Regions from separate parts of the Diaphorobacter sp. genome, predicted to be linked through region 1. Evidence: predicted binding sites of a transcription regulator. Region 1 holds the regulator's gene; each other region holds the start of a gene.
What was found. The regulator sigma-54, encoded in region 1, starts transcription at its own class of promoters, with help from an activator protein. The targets are predictions, from matches to a motif close to TGGCANGNAANCTGCTTT.
Positions count from the first base shown of each region.

Region 1 (4,984 bases):
CGGCGCGATGCGGCAGGCGATCTGCGCGGCCTCGATCACCACGGTGCCGCTGCCGCAGCAGGGGTCGTACAGCGGCAGCGGCTGCTCGCCATGCGGGTCCCAGCCAGTGGCGGCGATCATGGCGGCGGCCAGCGTTTCCTTGAGCGGCGCGTCGCCCTTGTCTTCGCGCCAGCCGCGCTTGAACAGCGGCTCGCCCGAGGTGTCGATGTAGATTTGCGCGCGGTCGCTGGTCAGGTGCAGGTGCACGCGCACGTCAGGCCACTGTGTCTCCACGTTGGGGCGCACGCCCGTCTTGGCGCGAAAACGGTCGGCCACGGCGTCTTTGACGCGCAGCGCGGCAAAGTTCAGGCTCTTGAGCGGGCTGTGCTGGGCCGTCACCTCCACCTTGAAGCTCTGGCGCGGGGTGAACCAGATCTCCCAGGCCACGTCGGCGGCGGCGGCGTAGATGTCGTCCTCGCCGCGGTAGGGGCGCTCGGCCAGTTGCACCAGCACGCGCTGCGCCAGGCGGCTGTGCAGGTTCAGGCGCAGCGCGTCGCGCCAGGAGGCGCGCAGCAGCACGCCAGCGCGGCCGACCAGCAGGTCTTGCCCGGCCAGGCCGGTGAGGCCGTGCACTTCGTCGGCCAGATAGCCCTCGACGCCGGCGGCGCAGGGCAGAAACAGTTGCAGTTGGTTCATTGGGGCGGTGCAGCGCGCTGCAGCAGCAGCTGGCGCACGGGTTCTGGGATGGGCGCGGGCTTGCGCGCCGCGCGGTCGATAAAGACGATGCCGGTCTTGCCGCGCGCCACTTCGCGGCCCTGGGTTTTTTCGGTCAGGCAAAACACCAGGTCGAAGCCGTAGCGGTTGAAGTCCTGCGGCGTCATCTGCACGCGCAGCGTCTCGCCGTGAAAGGCCTCGGACTTGTACTGCGCCAGCATGTCGCCGACCACGGTGGCCAGGCCGGCCACGTCGGCCTCGGTGTAGCCCAGCGACTTGAAAAAGCGCACCCGCGCCTCGGACACCAGGCTGAGCAGCTGCGCGTTGTCCAGGTGACCGCCCTGGTTGACGTGGCTGATGTACACCTGCAGCTCGGTGCTGAAGCCGAAATGGGCGGGAAGATCGAAAACAATGCGTGCCATGGGTTTTTTGCTACTTTTTTAGAGGGCTTTGCGCAGGTTGGCCGGGGCGATCTTGAGCGCCTCGCGGTATTTGGCCACGGTGCGGCGCGCGCACTCGATGCCTTGCTCCTTGAGCATCTCGGCGATCTGGCTGTCCGACAGCGGCTTGTGCGGGTCTTCGGCGGTGACCAGCTGCTTGATCAGCGCGCGCACCGCCGTGCTGGAGGCATTGCCGCCCGTCTCGGTGCCCAGGCCCGAGCCGAAGAAGTATTTCAGCTCGTACGTGCCCTGGGGCGTGGCCATGTATTTGGCGGTGGTCACGCGGCTGATGGTGGACTCGTGCAGGCCCAGCTCGTCGGCAATGTCGCGCAGCACCAGCGGGCGCATGGCCAGCTCGCCGTGGGTGAAGAAGTTTTTCTGCCGCTCAACGATGGCGCGCGACACGCGCAAGATGGTGTCAAACCGCTGCTGGATGTTCTTGATGAACCAGCGCGCCTCCTGCAGGCGCTGCTGCAGCGCCTGGTGGCCTTCGCCCCGGCCACCGCGCAGGGCGCTGGCGTACACGTCGTGCACGCGCAGGCGCGGCATCACGTCGGGGTTGAGCTGCACGCTGAAGCTTTGCTGCGCGCCGCGGCCGGTCTTTTTGACGATCACGTCGGGCACGATGATGTGGCGGTCCACATCGGCAAAGCGCCGGCCGGGGCGCGGCTCCAGCCGGGCGATCAGCGCCATGGCGGCGCGGGTGCAGTCTTCGCCGCAGCCGCAGGCCTGCGACAGACGGCGCACGTCGCGCCTGGCCAGCAGGTCCAGCGGCTGGCGGCAGATGGCCAGCGCGGCCCGGACGACCTGCGGGTCGCCCTGCTCGTCCTGGTCCATGGCGTGCAGCTGCAGCGTCAGGCATTCGGCCAGGCTGCGCGCGCCCACGCCGGCGGGCTCCAGGCTTTGCAAAAGGCGCAGCGCCACCGTGAAGCGGTGCACCAGTTCATCGAGCTGCCCGGGGTCGTCGCTGCCCGCCAGGCTGGCGGCCAGGGATTCGAGCGGCTCGTCCAGGTAGCCGTCGTCGTTGAGGGATTCGATGAGAAAGCGCAGCGCCGCCATGTCCAGCTCGGACAGGCGCAGCGACAGCGCCTGGCGGTGCAGGTGGGCGGTGAGCGTCTCGTGGCCGTGGGCAAAATCTGCGGCGTCGGCCTCGTCGCCGTCTGCAGCGCTGGCGCCGTTGCGCGTGGGGGCATCGCCGCCCCATTCGGCGTCGTCGGGCGCCATGTCCAGGGCGCCGTCGCCTTCCCAGTCTGCGGGCTCGTCGGCCATGGCGTCAGCGGCGTCGGGGGCTGCGGGTTCAGCATCATTTTGGCCTTCAGCGCTTGTCTTGTCAGCGCTACCAGCTATTGAATATGTAGCATCTTCGGACTGGCGGTCATCCTCGCTCACGGGCGTGTCGGACTGCGGCAGGCCGAACTCTTCGCGCGGTGCCTCATCGAGCGCGCGCTCCAGAAAGGGGTTGTCGTCGAGCATCTGCTCGACTTCCTGCGACAGCTCCAGCGTGGACAGTTGCAACAGGCGAATGGACTGCTGCAGCTGCGGCGTGAGCGCCAGGTGCTGCGAGACGCGCAGGGACAGGCCGGGCTTCATGGCTGCGCGCCCGTCGCCGGGTCACTGCGGTTGCTGCGGCCCATGGGCTTCACTTGCGGCCTTCACATGCGGAAGTGCTCGCCCAGATAGACCCGGCGCACTTCCGCGTTGTCCACAATGTCCGACGGCGTGCCCCGCGCCAGCACCTGGCCATCGCTGATGATGAAGGCGTGGTCGCAGATGCCCAGCGTTTCGCGCACGTTGTGGTCGGTGATCAAGACACCGATGCCGCGCTCTTTCAAAAAACCGATGATGCGCTGGATCTCGATCACCGCGATCGGGTCGATGCCGGCAAAAGGCTCGTCCAGCAGGATGAAGCGCGGCTGCGTGGCCAGCGCGCGGGCAATCTCCACGCGCCGGCGCTCGCCGCCCGACAGTGCCAGCGCGGGTGACTTGCGCAGGTGATCCACGCGCAGCTCCTGCAGCAGCGCGGTGAGGCGGCGCTCCACTTCGGCGCGCGGCAGCGTCTGGCCGGCCTGGTCGGTCTGCAACTCCAGCACCGCGCGCACGTTGTCCTCGACGTTGAGCTTGCGGAAGATGGATGCCTCTTGCGGCAGATACGACAGCCCCAGGCGCGAGCGCCGGTGGATGGGCATGTTGGTCACGTCCTGCCCATCGATGCTGATCTGCCCGCCGTCGCAGGGCACCAGGCCCACGATCATGTAAAACGACGTGGTCTTGCCTGCGCCGTTGGGGCCCAGCAAGCCGACCACCTCGCCTTTTTGCACGGACAGCGACACGTCCTTGACCACCTTGCGGCTGCCGTAGGACTTTTGCAGGTGCAGCGCCTGCAGGCGGCTGGTTGCCGGCGCAGGCGCTTGGCCGGCAGGGGTTGCCGTGGACGCTGAAGGGGCGCGGACTTCGCTCACGGCCGCGCTCACTTGGCGCCGTCCAGGCGGGGGCTGGCGCGCAGCACCGGCGGCTCGGTACGCGCAGGCGGCGTTGCAGCGCCCGGTGCGGGCTCCTTGGGCGCGAGCACGGCGCGCACCCGCCCGCCAGGCGTGCCCGCGGCGGTGCCGGCGGGCGCGGTTTTCTGCCCGTCCACCGTGAACACGTCGGTAAGGTTGTTATAGACGATGAGCGCGCCGGTCAGCTCGTCGGTCAGCGTGGCCTCGCGATAGCGGCGCAGCTCGGCGCGGCGGATGAGCTTTACGTTGTCGGCGCGCCCGTCGTATTCGATGACCTCGCCCTCGCCCTCGACGAATTCATCGGGCGCGCCCGGCGGCGTATCGCGCTTTTGCCGGAAGAAGGCACGCTTGCCCGCCTCGGCCGTCACCACGCCGTACTGAAAGCCGTCGGCATCCTGGCGCACCTCCAGCTGCGCGCCGCGCAGCACGATGGTGCCCTTGGTCATGACCACGCGGCCGGTGAAAACGCTGGTCTGCTTGAGCTCGTCATGGCGCAGCGCATCGGCCTCGATGTTCATGGGCTTACCGCGGTCGGCTTTTTCAGCATGTGCGCCGGGCGCAAAGGCCAGCGCAAGGGTCAAGGCCAGGGCCAAAGCTTTACGCATTGAGAGGGTGGGCAGGCGGGTATTCATAGGGCACGATTCTTGCGGGCATTGTACTGACGCGCTGGAAAAGCAAGCAGCAGTTTTAGCGATCCGCTGGCGGGCACGCCGGATGCGGCAAATCACAACAAAAAACGCGCCACTGGGGCGCGTCTTGAATGGGAAAGCCAGAGGCCCCGTCAGCCCTTGCGCGCCAGCCCGGCCAGGTATTCCACCACCTGCAGCACGCTTTGCATGCTGCCGGCCATAGTGCCGTCGGTGTAGTAGCGGCCCGCCACGCCCATCGAGGGCACACCCTCCACCTGGTAGGCCTCTTGCAGTTGCGAGGCCTTGCGCACCTGGTTAGCCACGGTGAAGGAGGCATAGACCTCCTTGAACTTGGCCACGTCCACGCCTTGCTTGGCCACCCAGTCAAAGATCAGCTCGTCTTTGTTGAGCGGCTGGCGCTCCACATGCACAGCGCGGAACACCCGGGCGTGCAGCTCGGGCAGCTTGCCCATGCCTTCCAGCGTGTAGTACAGCTTTTGCTGCGGCACAAAACTGGAGTTGAAGGCCACCGGCACGCGGCGGATGTGCAGATCCTTGGGCGCGGCCTTGCTCCACGCTTCAAAGCTGGGCTCGAAGGTATTGCAGTGCGGGCAGCTGTACCAGAAGAACTCGATCACATCGATCTTGCCGGCGGGCGCTTCAGAGGCTGCGGGCTTGCTCAGCTTGGCGTAGTCCTTGCCTTCCTTGAACTGGCGCGGCTGCG
Region 1 is NZ_JBFWLZ010000014.1:27,438-32,421, reverse strand. It holds gene AB7E35_RS07010 (THUMP domain-containing class I SAM-dependent RNA methyltransferase) at 1-675, opposite strand, end outside; gene AB7E35_RS07005 (acyl-CoA thioesterase) at 672-1,115, opposite strand; gene AB7E35_RS07000 (RNA polymerase factor sigma-54) at 1,134-2,723, opposite strand; gene lptB (LPS export ABC transporter ATP-binding protein) at 2,786-3,517, opposite strand; gene lptA (lipopolysaccharide transport periplasmic protein LptA) at 3,601-4,263, opposite strand; gene AB7E35_RS06985 (thiol:disulfide interchange protein DsbA/DsbL) at 4,413-4,984, opposite strand, start outside.

Region 2 (4,984 bases), on a different contig from region 1:
AGAAAAAACGCAGCGCCCGCGAGCGGCTGGCCGCCATCCTGGACGAGTTCGGGCTGACGCAGGCGCTGGGTGCGCGTTTTGGGATTTGTCAAAATTGATAGCTGCCAGCGTTTGATTTGTCTGGGCTAGAGCCGGTTTTTGCATAAATTCAAATGCTGCGGCAAGCCTCTCACCCTGTACCAAAGCGCTCCCTGTTCATTCCCGTGAAAAAGGGAGCACACCGCCCGCCTTGCGTGCGCCGCGCGCTGAGTTGCAGACCGACAGCAGCCAGCCCATGCCGATGGCCAGCACCACGGACGTGATCTCTGCCGTGCGGGTGGGCAGGTAGCGCTGCGCCCATTCGCAGGCCAATGCCAACGCTGCCGTGCAGACGGTCATGCCCCCCAGCAAGGCGCCGTTGCGCACCGTGCTCCAGACGATCGCGCCAAAGCACAGGCATTCAAACGCGCGCGCCGGGATTGCAGACTGCACCCAGGTAGAGAGCGACGAGGCAAATGGCATCCAGGCCATGTCGGTTGGCGGAGTGCGCCATGCCCAGGGCCATATCGCGTCTAGCAGGAAAGTGGCCAGCGCCACCCACGCCGTGGCCGCCCAGCGCGCACCCGGGGCCCAGGTGTCAAACCAGCGCCACAGCAACCAGCCGCCCGCGATGCCCAGCACCACCGCCATGCCCGGCGACTGGCCCACAACCAGGAACTTGCCCGCCAGCACCGCCACCGTGGCCGCCAGTGCCAGCGCCCGCGCGCGGTGCGCCAGCCGGGCACTGCGGGCCAGGTGCGCAGCGGCCGACAAGCCGATCACCGCCATGCCCGCATGCGTCAGCATGCGCCGCGGCTGCCACAGGTCTTGCTGCCACAGCGACTTGATGTGGCGCGCCACCGAAGAAACGTCCAGCGTGGGGATCAGCGGATACAGCTCGGCGACGCCCCACAGTGCGACCAGCACCAGGGTAAACCGGTCTGCGTCGGCCCAGCCCTGGTGCCGGACCAGCAGGTGCCCCACACGCCACCGTGCGGCAAAACCGGCGCCCCAGCCCAGCACGAAGCCCGCCATGTTGAAGATCACATCCGAGAGGGCAGGGGTGCGCGGCAGGTATTTTTGCAGCCACTGCAGCACGCCGGCCAACACCAGCGCCGCCGCCAGCCAGCCAGCAAAAAATATCCACCAGCGCCCACGCGCCTGCGCGGCCCAGCCCAGCAGGACGCCCATAGGCGCAAACAAAATGACGTTCTCGACCAGATCTACCAGCCCGACGCGGCCGCGCCAGACAAAGGCCTGCGGCGCAATAAAGTTCCACTGAAAAGGAAACAGCGAGCCGTAAACAATCAGCAATACAACCAGCGCCAGCGCCGCCGGGAGGCTGCGCGAGCGGTCATCTGCAGGTTTCATGGGCGCCTTGCTGAGTGCGGGGTTGGACCATGTTACCCAGCCCAGCAAGTAACGCACGGGCCATTGCGGCGGCGCGGCCTTGCAATGCACGACAGCACAGGCGCCGTCAATCACCCGCCCGGCGTTTGCGTGCGACAACGCAGCCCAGCAATGCCACGCCGATCAGCGCCAGCGATGCCGGCTCGGGCACCGGGTTGCCGGGCTCCAGGGCTTCGGTGGTGCGTATCCCGAACGTGAAACCGTGCCAGGTCTCAGGCGTGGGCACAGTCCAGGAAAAACTGGAGAACGTACCTAGAAACTGAATGGTGCCGTGGCCTTCCGTGCCGCGCAGGATGTCGCCAGGCAACTGTGTCAGACTGGTGCCGGATCCGCCCCAATAGCCGACACCCTGGCTGACGATGGCAAAGGGTGCGTCAAAGTCGTAAGTGGTGGGCACATTGGGCTGGCCCAGGCTGACGATGGCCATGACCGGGTCTTTGATGGGGGCAGACAGGGTGACCGTGTAGATCTGGCTCTGACCACCGCTCAACTGGAGGATGTCCGGGGTGGGCGGCGCGTTGTCAACCTGGGCGCTGACGTAGGGGGTGGCGGGGTTCCAGTAGTTGGTTCCACCGATTGTCTGGGCGCCATACAGGTTGCCAGGGGCTCCGCTGGCGAAGGTGGCGCTGAATCCCACGTTGACGGTCGAGGCGTCGGGCAACGTGATCACGCCCGACGCTGTGCCGCCCGCGATGTTTGCGGCGGTCCAGTCAACATAGTGGTAAGGCGCGGCCGATGCGTTGAAGGCGGCTGCCAGGCCACAAGCCAATAGCGTCAAATGCACTGGGTGCGGAATGTAAGGGCGTCGCATGGCGGGTTGCTCCAGAAAGCGGTTGAGGGGCACAGCCCTGCGAAGCACTTTTCAGGCCACGCGCCTATCGCATTGATTTCATTGGCGAATGCTTGTGATTTTCAGACGTGCAGTAAAAGAAGCCGACACCCCAGATGGCGGTCGACTGGGTCGGATGAGGGTTTGATTTGAGTTGACAGGATGCGTCAATACGGTGTGGGCTGTATCAAAATCAATAGCTGTCAGCGCTTGCTACAAAAAGGCTGGGGGCACTTTTTTCTAGTGGCCGTTGCATCACCTGCGCTGACAGCGGTTCAGAACAGCGGCGCGGCTTACTTCATGGTGATGGTGGTGTTCACCCCGTCGCTGCTGCAGGGCGAATCGAACACATGGAACGCAGTCCGGTAAGCCTATCGGCAACCCGCCTGTCGTGATGTTCAACCCCTTGGGCAGGGCGTTGGTGGGGGCGTTGCTGGCGTTTTTAATAGGGGTCATTAATAGGGGTCAGATTCCAATTAAAATCGCCCCCCGCTTTGCCCCGAGGAATTCGCCATGGCCCGACTGCCCCGTCTCACTGTGGCGGGTTACCCGCACCACGTCATCCAGCGCGGCAACAACCGCCAGCCTATCTTTGTCGATCTGCAAGACTTTGAGACCATGCTGGCGCTGCTGACCGACAACGCGCAAAAGTCTGGCGTTGCCGTCCATGCCTACGTGCTCATGGATAACCACTTTCACCTGCTGGCCACGCCCGCCACGGCCGATGGCCTGCCGCAGATGATGCAAGCCGTGGGCCGCAGCTATGTGCGCTACTTCAACGACCGCCACGGCCGCAGCGGCACGTTGTGGGAGGGGCGCTACCGCTCGACGCTGATCGACTCCGAGCGTTACCTGCTGGCCTGCATGGCCTACATCGACCTCAACCCCGTGCGCGCCGGCATGGTGGCGCAGCCGCAGGCCTGGCCCTGGTCAAGTCATACCCACTACCTGGGCCAGCGCAGCGACAAGCTGGTCACGCCGCACGCGCTGTATTGGTCATTGGGCAACACGCCTTTTGCACGCGAGGCCGCCTACGCCGCGCTGGTGCATGCAGGCATTGCCGGCGCCGATCAGGCCGCGCTGACCGACGCCACGCTGCGTGGCTGGGCGCTGGGCGATGCGGATTTTGTGGCCGAGTTACAAAAAAAATCGCCACGCCGCGTTACCAAGGCACGGCCAGGCCGGCCCGTTGCCGCACCCAAAAATTAAGGCTAAATAGGCTTTCAACCCTTGCGTATCAAGCGCTAGAGGCTATTAAATTTGATATGTCCCCAATTTAAGAAAAGCATAAAAATGCGTCAATTAATTGGAATCTGACCCCCATTAAAGTGCTTGCGTGCCGGGGTGGCGTTGCTCTACGCTTGCGTTCCCAGTGATTTTTTGAGGAAGCGCGCCATGACCAAGGCTGCCGAAATTCAGCACCTGCAACAGCACGGCCTGTATGCATCCAGCAATGAACATGATGCCTGTGGCCTGGGCTTCGTGGCTCACATCAAGGGCGAAAAGCGGCACGACATCGTGACCGGCGCGCTCAAGATTCTGGAGAACCTGGACCACCGCGGCGCCGTGGGTGCCGACAAGCTGATGGGCGACGGCGCGGGCATCCTGATCCAGATTCCCGACCAGCTGTACCGTGAAGAAATGGCGAAGCAGGGGGTCGAGCTGCCGCCTGCCGGCGAATATGGCGTGGGCATGATCTTCTTGCCCAAGGAGCACGCCAGCCGCCTGGCCTGCGAGCAGGAGATGGAGCGCGCCATCAAGGCCGAGGGTCAGGTACTGCTGGGCTGGCGCGACGTGCCGGTCAATCTGGACATGCCGATGTCGCCCACGGTGCGCGAAAAGGAACCCATCCTGCGCCAGGTGTTCATTGGCCGCGGCTCCGATGTCATCGTGCAGGACGCGCTGGAGCGCAAGCTGTACGTGATCCGCAAGACGGCCAGTGCTGCCATCCAGGGCCTGAAGCTCAAGCACAGCAAAGAGTATTACGTGCCCAGCATGAGCAGCCGCACCGTGGTGTACAAGGGCCTGCTGCTGGCCGATCAGGTGGGTGTGTACTACAAGGATCTGGCCGACGAGCGCTGCGTGTCGGCCATTGGCCTGGTGCACCAGCGTTTCTCGACCAACACCTTCCCCGAGTGGCCCCTGGCCCACCCCTATCGTTACGTGGCGCACAACGGCGAGATCAACACCGTGCGCGGCAACTACAACTGGATGCTGGCGCGCGAGGGCGTGATGGCCTCGCCCGTGCTGGGCGAGGACCTGAAGAAGCTCTATCCCATCAGCTTCGCCGGACAGTCCGACACAGCCACCTTCGACAACTGCCTGGAACTGCTGACCATGGCAGGCTACCCCATCAGCCAGGCGGTGATGATGATGATCCCCGAGCCCTGGGAGCAGCACGAGTCCATGGACGAGCGCCGCCGCGCGTTTTATGAATACCACGCCGCCATGCTCGAGCCCTGGGACGGCCCGGCCTCCATCGTGTTCACCGACGGCCGCCAGATCGGCGCCACGCTGGACCGCAACGGCCTGCGTCCCTCGCGCTATGTCGTGACGGACGACGATCTGGTGATACTGGCCTCCGAGGCTGGCGTGCTGCCCGTGCCGGACGGCAAGATCGTGCGCAAGTGGCGCCTGCAGCCCGGCAAGATGCTGCTGATCGACCTGGAGCAGGGTCGTCTGATCGAAGACGACGAGCTGAAGGCCAATATCGTCAACACCAAGCCC
Region 2 is NZ_JBFWLZ010000061.1:1,458-6,441, reverse strand. It holds gene AB7E35_RS14255 (class I SAM-dependent methyltransferase) at 1-98, shown strand, start outside; gene AB7E35_RS14250 (VanZ family protein) at 196-1,389, opposite strand; gene AB7E35_RS14245 (PEP-CTERM sorting domain-containing protein) at 1,496-2,239, opposite strand; gene AB7E35_RS14240 (REP-associated tyrosine transposase) at 2,771-3,466, shown strand; partial or broken gene AB7E35_RS14235 (glutamate synthase central domain-containing protein) at 3,653-4,984, shown strand, end outside.
Region 2: the regulator sigma-54 is predicted to act here: its motif matches at 2,281-2,298, upstream of AB7E35_RS14245 (PEP-CTERM sorting domain-containing protein).

Region 3 (4,984 bases), on a different contig from region 1:
TGCGAAAGTCGGTGCAGCCTGGCTGGCTCTCGCATTCGATCAAGCCGTGGTGGCGCTGCACAAAGGTTTGCGCCAGCGTCAGGCCCAGCCCCGATCCTCCGTCCCGCCCCGTCACCAGCGGATAAAAAATCCGCTCCTTGATGGCTTCGGGTACGCCCGGTCCGTTGTCGATGACATGCAATTCCAGTGCCAGCCTGTAGCGCTGGCGGCCAAAGGTGACCTGCCGCGCCACGCGCGTGCGCAGCGTGATGACCGCGTCGCCCGCGGCAATGCGCTCATGCAGCGCCTGCGCGGCGTTCTGCACGATGTTCAGCACCGCCTGGATGAGCTGCGCGCGGTCGCCGCGAAACTCGGGGATGGAGGTGTCGTAGTCGCGCTGCACTGCCAGGCCCTGGGGGTGCTCGGCCAGCACCAGGGAGCGCACACGTTCGCAAACCTCGTGGATGTTGACGTCGCCCACCAGATGCGGGTGGCGGTGCGGGGCCAGCAGCCGATCCACCAGGCTTTGCAGGCGGTCGGCCTCGTGGATGATGACCTGGGTGTACTCGGCCAGGTCGGGGCTTTCCAGCTCCATCTCCAGCAGCTGCGCGGCGCCGCGTATGCCGCCCAGCGGGTTCTTGATCTCATGCGCCAGGTTGCGGATCAGCTCTTTGTGGGCCTGCGCCTGCTCGCGCAATCGCTCTTCGCGGTCCTGGCGCGCCTGGGCCTCCAGCGGCCACAGCTCCACGATAACGTCGCCGCTGTGCTCTACCACGGCCACGCTGGCGTGCACGGGCAGGGGCTCATGGGGCGGGCGGCGCAATACGGCCTCGAAGCGCAGCGCCGCGAAATCGCGTCCGCGCGCACCGGACAGCGCCGTCTGCAAAATGACCGGGTCGGTGAAGAGGCTGGAAAAATCCACGCCCTCCAGCGTGCGGCGCGACAGGCCCAGGGCGGTTTCCAGCGCGGCGTTGACGAAAACCGTCGCACCGTTCGGGTGCAGAACCGCGATCAGCGTGGAGACTAGATCCAGCGCCTGGTAGTGCGGCGCGGGCGCAGGTTCCTGGGTGTGAGTGCCTTTTTGGCCCACGCTGGTGTGACGGGTTTACTTGTTCAGGCGCGCGAGTTCGCGCTTGATGCTGGCCACGTCTGCCTCGGCCCGGGTGACGCTGGCCTTGAGCTCGGCCGTGCGCTCGATGTAGCCCTGGGGATTGCGCATCTCCAGCGCGCTGCGCTGGGGCGAGCCGTCGTTGTATTCCTTGCGCAGATCGGCCAGGCGGGCCTCGGCCTTGCGCAGCTCGTCTTCAAGGATGGCGCGCGCATCGGCGTCGCGGGCGCGCTGGTCGGCGGCGCCCACGCGCGGCGCATTGGCGGGTGAACTGCTGGCCGCGCTGCCACTGCTGCTGCCACTACTGGTCGCCGGGGCAGCCGCAGGCGGGCGGGAGCCCTGCAGCACCGTGACATTACCGCCTTCGACCAGCTTGCAGCCGCGCTCTTTGGCCTGGGCGGCGTTGTTGGTGTATTCATTGCCGCAGCGGTAGATACGGTCTTGCGCCCAGGCGGGCTGCAGCGCGGCGGCAATGACGGTCAGGGCGAACAAGGTGCGTTTCATCGAATTCCTCATAGGGCATGCGTGGGCGCATGCGCGACGCCGGTGAGTATCTCCCAATCATTGCGTGGCGCCAATTGCAGGCCGGCGGGGTATGTGGGAAAGCATACGCATCAACAAAAAAGGCGGCCGAAGCCGCCTGGGTACATGCCGCGGGGCGCGCGCCCCGTGCCGTCACAGCGAGTAGTACATGTCGAACTCGACGGGGTGCACCGCCATGCGAAAGCGGGTGACTTCGGTCATCTTCAGCTCGATGTAGGCGTCGAGCATGGAGTCGGTGAACACGCCGCCCTTGGTCAGGAAGGCGCGATCCTTGTCCAGCGCTTCCAGCGCCTGATCGAGGCTGTGGCACACGGTGGGCACCAGCTTGTCTTCTTCGGGCGGCAGGTGGTACAGATCCTTGGTGGCGGCTTCGCCCGGGTGGATCTTGTTTTCCACGCCGTCCAGGCCGGCCATCAGCAGCGCCGCGAAGCCCAGGTAGGGATTCATCAGCGGATCGGGGAAGCGCGCTTCAACGCGGCGGCCCTTGGGGTTGGCCACGAACGGGATGCGGATGGACGCGGAGCGGTTCTTGGCCGAGTACGCCAGCTTGACTGGCGCCTCGAAGTGCGGCACCAGGCGCTTGTAGCTGTTCGTGCCGGGGTTGGTGATGGCGTTCAGGGCACGGGCGTGCTTGATGATGCCGCCGATGTAGTACAGCGCAAAGTCCGACAGGCCGGCGTAGCCATCACCGGCAAACAGGTTCTTGCCGTCCTTCCAGATGGACTGGTGCACATGCATGCCCGAGCCGTTGTCGCCGTGGTAGGGCTTGGGCATGAAGGTGGCGGTCTTGCCATAGGCGTTGGCCACGTTGTGGATCACATACTTTTGCAGCATGGTCCAGTCGGCGCGCTGCACCAGCGTGCTGAACCGGGTGCCAATCTCGTTTTGGCCGGCGCCAGCCACCTCGTGGTGAAACACCTCGACCGGGATGCCCAGGGATTCGAGGATCAGGGACATTTCGGCACGCATGTCCTGCGTGCTGTCCACCGGCGGCACCGGGAAGTAGCCGCCCTTGGTGGTGGGGCGGTGGCCGCGGTTGCCGCTATCGAACTTGGTGCCGGTGTTCCAAGGGGCTTCGTATTCCTCGATCTCGTAGAAGGTGTTCTGGGGCTCGGTGCTCCAGCGCACGCCGTCAAAGATGAAGAACTCGGGCTCGGGGCCGAAGTAGGCCGTGTCGCCGATGCCAGAGGCCTTCAGATACGCCTCGGCGCGCTTGGCGATGGAGCGCGGATCGCGGTCATAGGCCTTGCCGTCGGCGGGCTCGACCACGTCGCAGGACAGGATCAGCGTGGTTTCTTCAAAAAACGGGTCGATGTTGGCGGTGTTCGGGTCGGGCATGAGCAGCATGTCCGACGCCTCGATGCCCTTCCAGCCCGCGACGGACGAGCCGTCGAACGCGTGGCCGGAGGCAAACTTGTCTTCGTCGAAGTGGGAAACGGGCACGGTCACGTGCTGCTCTTTGCCGCGGGTGTCGGTGAAGCGGAAGTCCACAAATTTGACTTCGTTGTCCTTCACCATGTTCATCACGTCTGCAACGGTCTTGGCCATCAGGGTTCTCCAGGGGTAGAAGTGCTCATCAACAATGATGCGCAAACAAAAGCAGTTTGCATGCCAGCATGGTGCGCACAGAGTCTTGCACTCAGGCCGCTGCAGCAGGCTGCCGCAGCGTACCCCAATCGCTGCACCAATCGCGTGCGGGATTCCATGTGGCAGCCTCTCTTACAAATGACGCACCATTTCAGGGCCCATGCTTGCACCTGTTTGGTGCAGCGCCTGGTGCAATTCCTGCCACGCGGCCGGCACCAGGGCCGCTGCGCCCTTGACGCCCAGCTCCACATGTCTGCCGTGCACAGGGTGATCCACGCTGGGCAGGCTGAAAACCTTGATGCCAGGGTGCCGGGCCTCGATGCGCTCCATGAGAGGCGTGAGCGCTGCCTCCATGGCGCCATAGAGCACCACCGAGTGCTCCATCCGAGGCTGGCGATTGAACCACTGGGCGCAGTAGTGCTCCAGCACCCACTCCATCATCGGCCAGGCCATGACCGGAAAGCCAGGCACGAAGTGCACCATGCCGCCCCCCGGGCCATCGCATGAAAAACCAGGAATTTTGTTGTACGGGTTGGGGATGATGCGCGCGCCTTCGGGGAAAACGCCCATGTTGAGCCGGTGCAGGTTGTCGGGGCGGTCAGGGTCGAAAGCCTCGCCCTGCTCGCGCGCCACTTCCTGCATGCGCTCGGTGATCAGCGCCTTGGCCCGGGGATGCAGCACCAGCGGGCGCTGCAGCGCGGCGGCGGCACATTGGCGCGTGTGGTCGTCGGGCGTGGCGCCGATACCGCCGCAGCTGAAGACGATGTCTGACGAGGCAAACGCGCGCTGCAGCGCGCCGGTGATGCGCGGGCGGTCGTCGCCCACGTAGTCGGCATAGGTCAGCGCCAGGCCGCGGGCGGACAACAATTCGATGACTTTGGGCAGATGCTTGTCCGCGCGCTTGCCCGAGAGGATTTCGTCGCCAACGATGATGAGGCCAAAAGTGGGGGTCATGAGGGATGCGGTTCTGAGGAGGGCGGCGCGAGCGCCGAAGGGCCGGATTCTGGCGGAACCTCGCCGCGCTGCGCACGTAGTTGCTGAAGTGCTGCCAGACAAAAGTGGGTGAACCACAGCGAGGCGAAGGCAAATACCAGTGTGTAGATCCAGATGGCCAGCGGCACCAGTACGAAAAACGCGGCCGCGAACACCAACCCCGACGCCCAGACGATGCTGGGCGCGGCGCCCAGAAAACCGGTCAGCACGCCGATGGTCAACAAGCTGAGCTGATGTCGCTGGAAAATCTCCTGCCGCTCGGCCTTGCTGGCGTGTTCGGCCAATGCGTCAAACGCCATGACGCGGTAGGTTAGCCAGCCCCAGATCAGCGGCGGCAGCACCAGCACCAGCGGCGGTATCAGCCATAGCGGCATCGAGAGCACTAGGGCGATCAGGGCTGCTGCTGTCGCCCCCAGAGACCACAGCACGCTGGCCACCAAAGAGCCGCCGCGCTTGCGCTGCAACAGGGCAAAGCGCCGCTGCGCCACCAACGTCACCATCGCTGGTGCCATCAACATAGCCACCGCCAGCACGCAGCCGATGACGATCAACGGCGTGGCCAGCATCAACACCAATAGCGGCGCCAGCGCCACCGGCAAGTTGTCGGCCCCGAAGAGGTGCAGCCAGCTCCACAAGGGTTCCAGCCAGCTGGCGCCTTCCAGCACGGCCTGCATCCACGCGACGGCGTCGGCCCAAAACAGATAACCGCCGCCAACGCCCACCAGGGTGATCAAGACCAGCGGCAGCAGCGACAGCGTGATGACGCGCGGAATC
Region 3 is NZ_JBFWLZ010000002.1:3,982-8,965, reverse strand. It holds gene glnL (nitrogen regulation protein NR(II)) at 1-1,012, opposite strand, end outside; gene AB7E35_RS00940 (hypothetical protein) at 1,085-1,591, opposite strand; gene glnA (type I glutamate--ammonia ligase) at 1,763-3,178, opposite strand; gene AB7E35_RS00930 (competence/damage-inducible protein A) at 3,350-4,171, opposite strand; gene AB7E35_RS00925 (EI24 domain-containing protein) at 4,168-4,984, opposite strand, start outside.
Region 3: the regulator sigma-54 is predicted to act here: its motif matches at 3,227-3,244, upstream of glnA (type I glutamate--ammonia ligase).

Region 4 (4,984 bases), on a different contig from region 1:
GCCCGCGGCGATGCGCGCGCCGCGCGTGCCGCCCGCCTGGTGGCCGGTGAGCACGATCATGTTGCGGTGGTCGCCCGCGTACAGCGCCAGGTGGTGCAGCACGCGCCCGCCGGTGGCCATGCCGCTGGCCGACAGAATCACGCGCGGCCCGTGCAGCGCCGCCAGCGCCTTGGATTCGTCCACGCTGTGCACCAGTGTGGTGCCGCGGGCCATGGCGTGCAGTTCGGGGCGGGTCAGGCGCATCTCGCGCAGGTGGTCCTGGCACAGCTGCGTGGCGCTGACGGCCATGGGGCTGTCCAGAAACACGCGCAGGCCCGCAGGCAGCTCGCCGCGGCTTTTCAGCTGGGCAATGGCATACATCACCGTTTGCGCGCGCCCCACGGCAAACACCGGCACCACCGCCACGCCGCCGCGCGCGGCCAGGCGTGCCAGGGCGGGGCCCAGCTCGTCCAGCACCGTGCCGGGCGGGTGGCTGCGGTCGCCGTAAGTGGATTCGATGAGCACCGTGTCGGCGGCAGGGGGCGCGTCGGGCGCGTGCATCAGCAGATCGTCCGGACGGCCCAGGTCGCCCGAGAACAGAATGCGCCGGTCGCCCACCTCCAGCAGCACGCTGGCCGCCCCCAGGATGTGGCCCGCGCTCTGGAAGGTGGCGCGCCAGCCGGGCAGCGGCTCGAAGGCCTGGTGCAGGGGCCGCACTTGCAGCAGCGACAGGCAGTGCTGCGCATCCAGCCGCGTGTACAGGGGCAGGGCGGTCTCGTGCCTGCTGAGCTTGTGCCGGTTGAGGAAGGCCGCGTCTTCTTCCTGCAGGTGGCCGCTGTCGGGCAGCAAGATGGCGCACAGGTCGCGCGTGCCCGCGGTGCAGAACACCGGGCCGCCAAAGCCGCTTTTGGCCAGCAGCGGCAGGTAGCCAGAATGGTCCAGGTGGGCATGGGTGAGCAGCACGGCGTCGATGTCGTGCGGCGCCACCGGCAGCGGTTGCCAGTTGCGCAGCCGCAGCGGCTTGTAGCCCTGGAACAGCCCGCAGTCCACCAGCAGCGACTGGCCGCCGTGGCGCACAAGGTACTTGGAGCCGGTGACGGTGCCGGCGCCGCCCAGAAAGGTGATGCTGACGGACATGGGGCCTCCTTGCGGACGTTGTCAGGCGGTTGCTGTCAGCCCCCAGCGTAACAGCCTTGCGCCCGGGTAGCGACAGGCGGGCGGCTACAGCCCCAGCATGTCCGCCAGCCCGTCCGCCAGCGCGTTCATGCGCTGGCTCACGGCGGCATCCATGGCCATGGGGCGGCCCCATGCGCGCCGGGTTTCGCCGGGCCATTTGCCGGTGGCGGCATGCCTTGCGGATGCGCACCACGGGCGTGTCGGGCACGGGCGTGATGGCGCCCGCAATGGTGGCTCGGTCGGCCCCAACGGCCACGCCCAGCGCAGGCGCCACGCGGGTGGGGTGCCAAACCGGTTGGCCAGCACCGGCATGGCGTGGCCCGTGGGGTTTTCAAACAGCAGCGCCGCGCTGCCCGCGCGCACCACGCGGTCGGCCAGGGCGGTTATCTCCAGGTGGGGGCGCGGGCTGGGCAATGCGGCGCAGGTCGCCCGCAGCTTCCAGCTGGGCCATGAAGTCGCGCGGGCCGCGGTGGTGCATGGCAGTCAATTTTGATAGCTGCTTGCGCTTGATACGCCTAGACTGGCGCCTGTTTTGGCTTGTGTTTTTCGGCGCTGGTCATGCATCAGGCCGCGGTGGCAGCGGCTGCCAGGGCCTGGTGCAGGCAAACATGTCAAAAATCAGGCATCAAATCGGACTATGACCTATGTGCAGCAAGCGTAGGCAGCTATGAATTTAGGAGTTATCTCAGGAGGTGTGAAGGAGTCCTGCGTGGCCGAGCAGGGCGCGCAAATGTGGTCAATCAGGCGTCCCATCAAGGCGCAAAGCGCAGTCATGGCGGTTGCGCTGCCACCTTCTCAGGCCACCAGGCCCTGCCAACGCGGCGCCAGGGGGTGGTTCAGCCCCAGCAAGTCCAGTGCGCACGCCACGCCGTGCTGCACGATGTCTTCAATGCCGCCGGGCCGCTGTCAGAAGGCGGGCACGGCCTGGCGATCCGGGCTTGGCGCACCGCTTGGGGCGGCCGCCAGACGGTCAGGCGGGCTCAGTGGCGCGTGCGTCTGCGGTGCCTCGCCGCCTGCGCGCGGCGGCAGCAGCCAGCAGGCCTGCGCCCAGCAGCGCGAGGCTGGCGGGCTCGGGCACTTCTTGCAATGGGGGGCTGAACTCCATGCTGCCGGCCAGTTGAAAGCTGCGAAATGCATCGCGGCCATCCCAGTTCGCATGCAGCGGGCTGGCGCCAGCAGAGTTGTCAAAGACAAAGCCCAGGGTCTCGCTGTCGTCGCTCAGGCCCACGTCCAAGCCATCAGGAGTGCCATCGAACAGCCCCGAGGCGCTGAAAAAAGCCACGTATTCCTGGCCGGGCGTCAGATCCACGCCGCCGGTGCCAACGATCACCTCGGTCCAATCGGCAAAGTTGCCGCTGAACGGGGCAGAGGTGAACACCGCTGTGCCCGCCCCGCCATTGACCCAGGTGGCCACGCCGGCGTACAGGTTGCTGATGGCTGCAGTGGACGATCGCACGATCAGGCTGAAGCTGTCGAGCACCGTGTTGACGGCGTCGGGCGTGGTGAACACCTGGCCGTAGGTGGTGGTGTCGGACTCACCCAACGGGCCCACGGCGGTGTTGTTGAACGGATTGGTAAGCACCACACTGGCTTGGGCGCACACTGACGCCAGTGCGAGGATCAGGGCTGCGATGGTTTTCATGGCGGTGGGGTGGTTGTGCGGTTGGTGCTTGATCAAAGCATTTTTGGTGCCACCAGAAAAAACCTTTCAAAATCAAGGCAGTTGCACTGCTGCGTGTGGGCGGTTGTCAGTTTTTCCGACGATTGGGCTACGTGTTTTTGCAATGTTCCGGGTGCCTGGATCGGGCGGTTGCAAAAAAAAACGGCACGCATGGCGTGCCGTTGTGCCCGGGATTCCTGCGCAGTTGTTGCACGCAGGGGTCGCTGAGGCGGTCAGCTGAAGAGGCTCTTGAGCCTGTCGGTCCAGCTGTCAGTCGAGGGGGAGTGCTTGGCCCCGCCTTTTTTCAGCGACTCGTCGAGCTCGCGCAGCAGTTTGCGCTGGTGCTCGGTGAGCTTGACCGGCGTTTCGACCACGATGTGGCAGTACAGGTCGCCCGGGTAGCTGGCGCGCACCCCCTTGATGCCCTTGCCGCGCAGGCGGAACTGCTTGCCGGCCTGCGTGCCTTCGGGAATGTCGATGGCGGCCTTGCCTTGCAGCGTGGGCACCTCGATCTCGCCGCCCAGCGCCGCGGTGATGAAGCTGACCGGCACCTGGCAGTGCAGGTCGTCGCCGTCGCGCTCGAAGATGTCGTGCTTCTTGATGCGGATCTCGATGTACAGGTCGCCTGGCGGGCCGCCGTTGGTGCCGGGCTCGCCGTTGCCGGTGCTGCGGATGCGCATGCCGTCGTCAATGCCGGCGGGAATCTTCACCTCCAGCGTCTTTTGTTTCTTGATGCGGCCCTGGCCGTGGCAGGCGGTGCAGGGCTCGGGAATGATCTTGCCCGTGCCGCGGCAGTGCGGGCAGGTCTGCTGCACGCTGAAGAAGCCCTGGCGCATCTGCACCGTGCCGGTGCCGCTGCAGGTGCCGCAGGTCTTGGCGCTGGTGCCAGGCTTGGCGCCGCTGCCGTGGCAGGTGTCGCAGCCCTCCCAGCTGGGGATGCGGATCTGCGCCTCTTTGCCCCGGGCGGCATCTTCCAGCGTGATGTCCATGGCGTACGACAGGTCGTTGCCACGATAGACCTGGCGCCCGCCGCGCCCGCGCCCGCCGCCGAACATGTCGCCAAAGATGTCCCCGAAAGCCTCGGCAAAGCCGCCGTAGCCCTCGGCGCCACCCATGCCGCCGCGCATGTTGGGGTCCACGCCCGCATGGCCGTACTGGTCGTAGGCAGCGCGTTTTTGCGCGTCGGAAAGCATCTCGTAGGCCTCCTTGACCTCCTTGAATTTTTCCTCGGCGGGTTTGGCGGCATCTCCCTGGTTGCGGTCAGGGTGGTACTTCATCGCCAGCTTGCGATATGCCTTCTTGATTTCGTCCTCGGAGGCATTCTTGGGAACGCCGAGAACTTCGTAATAGTCTCTTTTGGACATGGATGAAAAGCCTGGTTGGAACAGGAACGCCGCGCGGGCACCCTTTGCAGGGGCCCAGCGCGGCGGCTCGGGTCAGCGCAACCGCTGCTGATCAGCCCTTTTTGACTTCCTTGACTTCGGCATCGACCACGTTGTCGTCGTCTGCAGGCTTGGCGCCCGCAGCGGATGCGTTGCCCGCGTCGGCGCCAGCGGCACTGGCGCCCGCAGCCGCCTGCTGGTCTGCGTACATCTTCTCGCCCAGCTTCTGGCTGGCGGTCATCAGCGCCGTGGTCTTGGCTTCAATGGCGTCCTTGTCGTCGCCCTTGAGAGCGGCTTCCAGGTCCTTGACCGCAGCCTCAATGGCTTCCTTCTCGGCTGCTTCCAGCTTGTCGCCGTGTTCGGACAGGCTCTTGTGCACGGTGTGCACGGCGGCTTCGCCCTGGTTGCGGGCCTGCACCAGCTCCAGCTTTTTCTTGTCGTCGGCGGCGTTGAGCTCGGCGTCCTTCACCATCTTCTGGATCTCGTCCTCGGACAGGCCGGAGTTGGCCTTGATGGTGATCTTGTTTTCCTTGCCCGTGCCCTTGTCCTTGGCGCCGACGTGCAGGATGCCGTTGGCGTCGATGTCAAAGGTCACCTCGATCTGCGGCGTGCCGCGCGAGGCCGGGGGGATGCCTTCGAGGTTGAACTCGCCCAGCAGCTTGTTGGCGCTGGCGATCTCGCGCTCGCCCTGGAACACCTTGATGGTCACGGCGGGCTGGTTGTCCTCGGCCGTCGAGAAGGTCTGCGCGAACTTCGTCGGGATGGTGGTGTTCTTGGTGATCATCTT
Region 4 is NZ_JBFWLZ010000041.1:3,699-8,682, reverse strand. It holds gene AB7E35_RS12605 (MBL fold metallo-hydrolase) at 1-1,116, opposite strand, end outside; partial or broken gene AB7E35_RS12600 (3-octaprenyl-4-hydroxybenzoate decarboxylase) at 1,406-1,633, opposite strand; gene AB7E35_RS12595 (PEP-CTERM sorting domain-containing protein) at 2,126-2,797, opposite strand; gene dnaJ (molecular chaperone DnaJ) at 3,049-4,179, opposite strand; gene dnaK (molecular chaperone DnaK) at 4,271-4,984, opposite strand, start outside.
Region 4: the regulator sigma-54 is predicted to act here: its motif matches at 2,832-2,849, upstream of AB7E35_RS12595 (PEP-CTERM sorting domain-containing protein).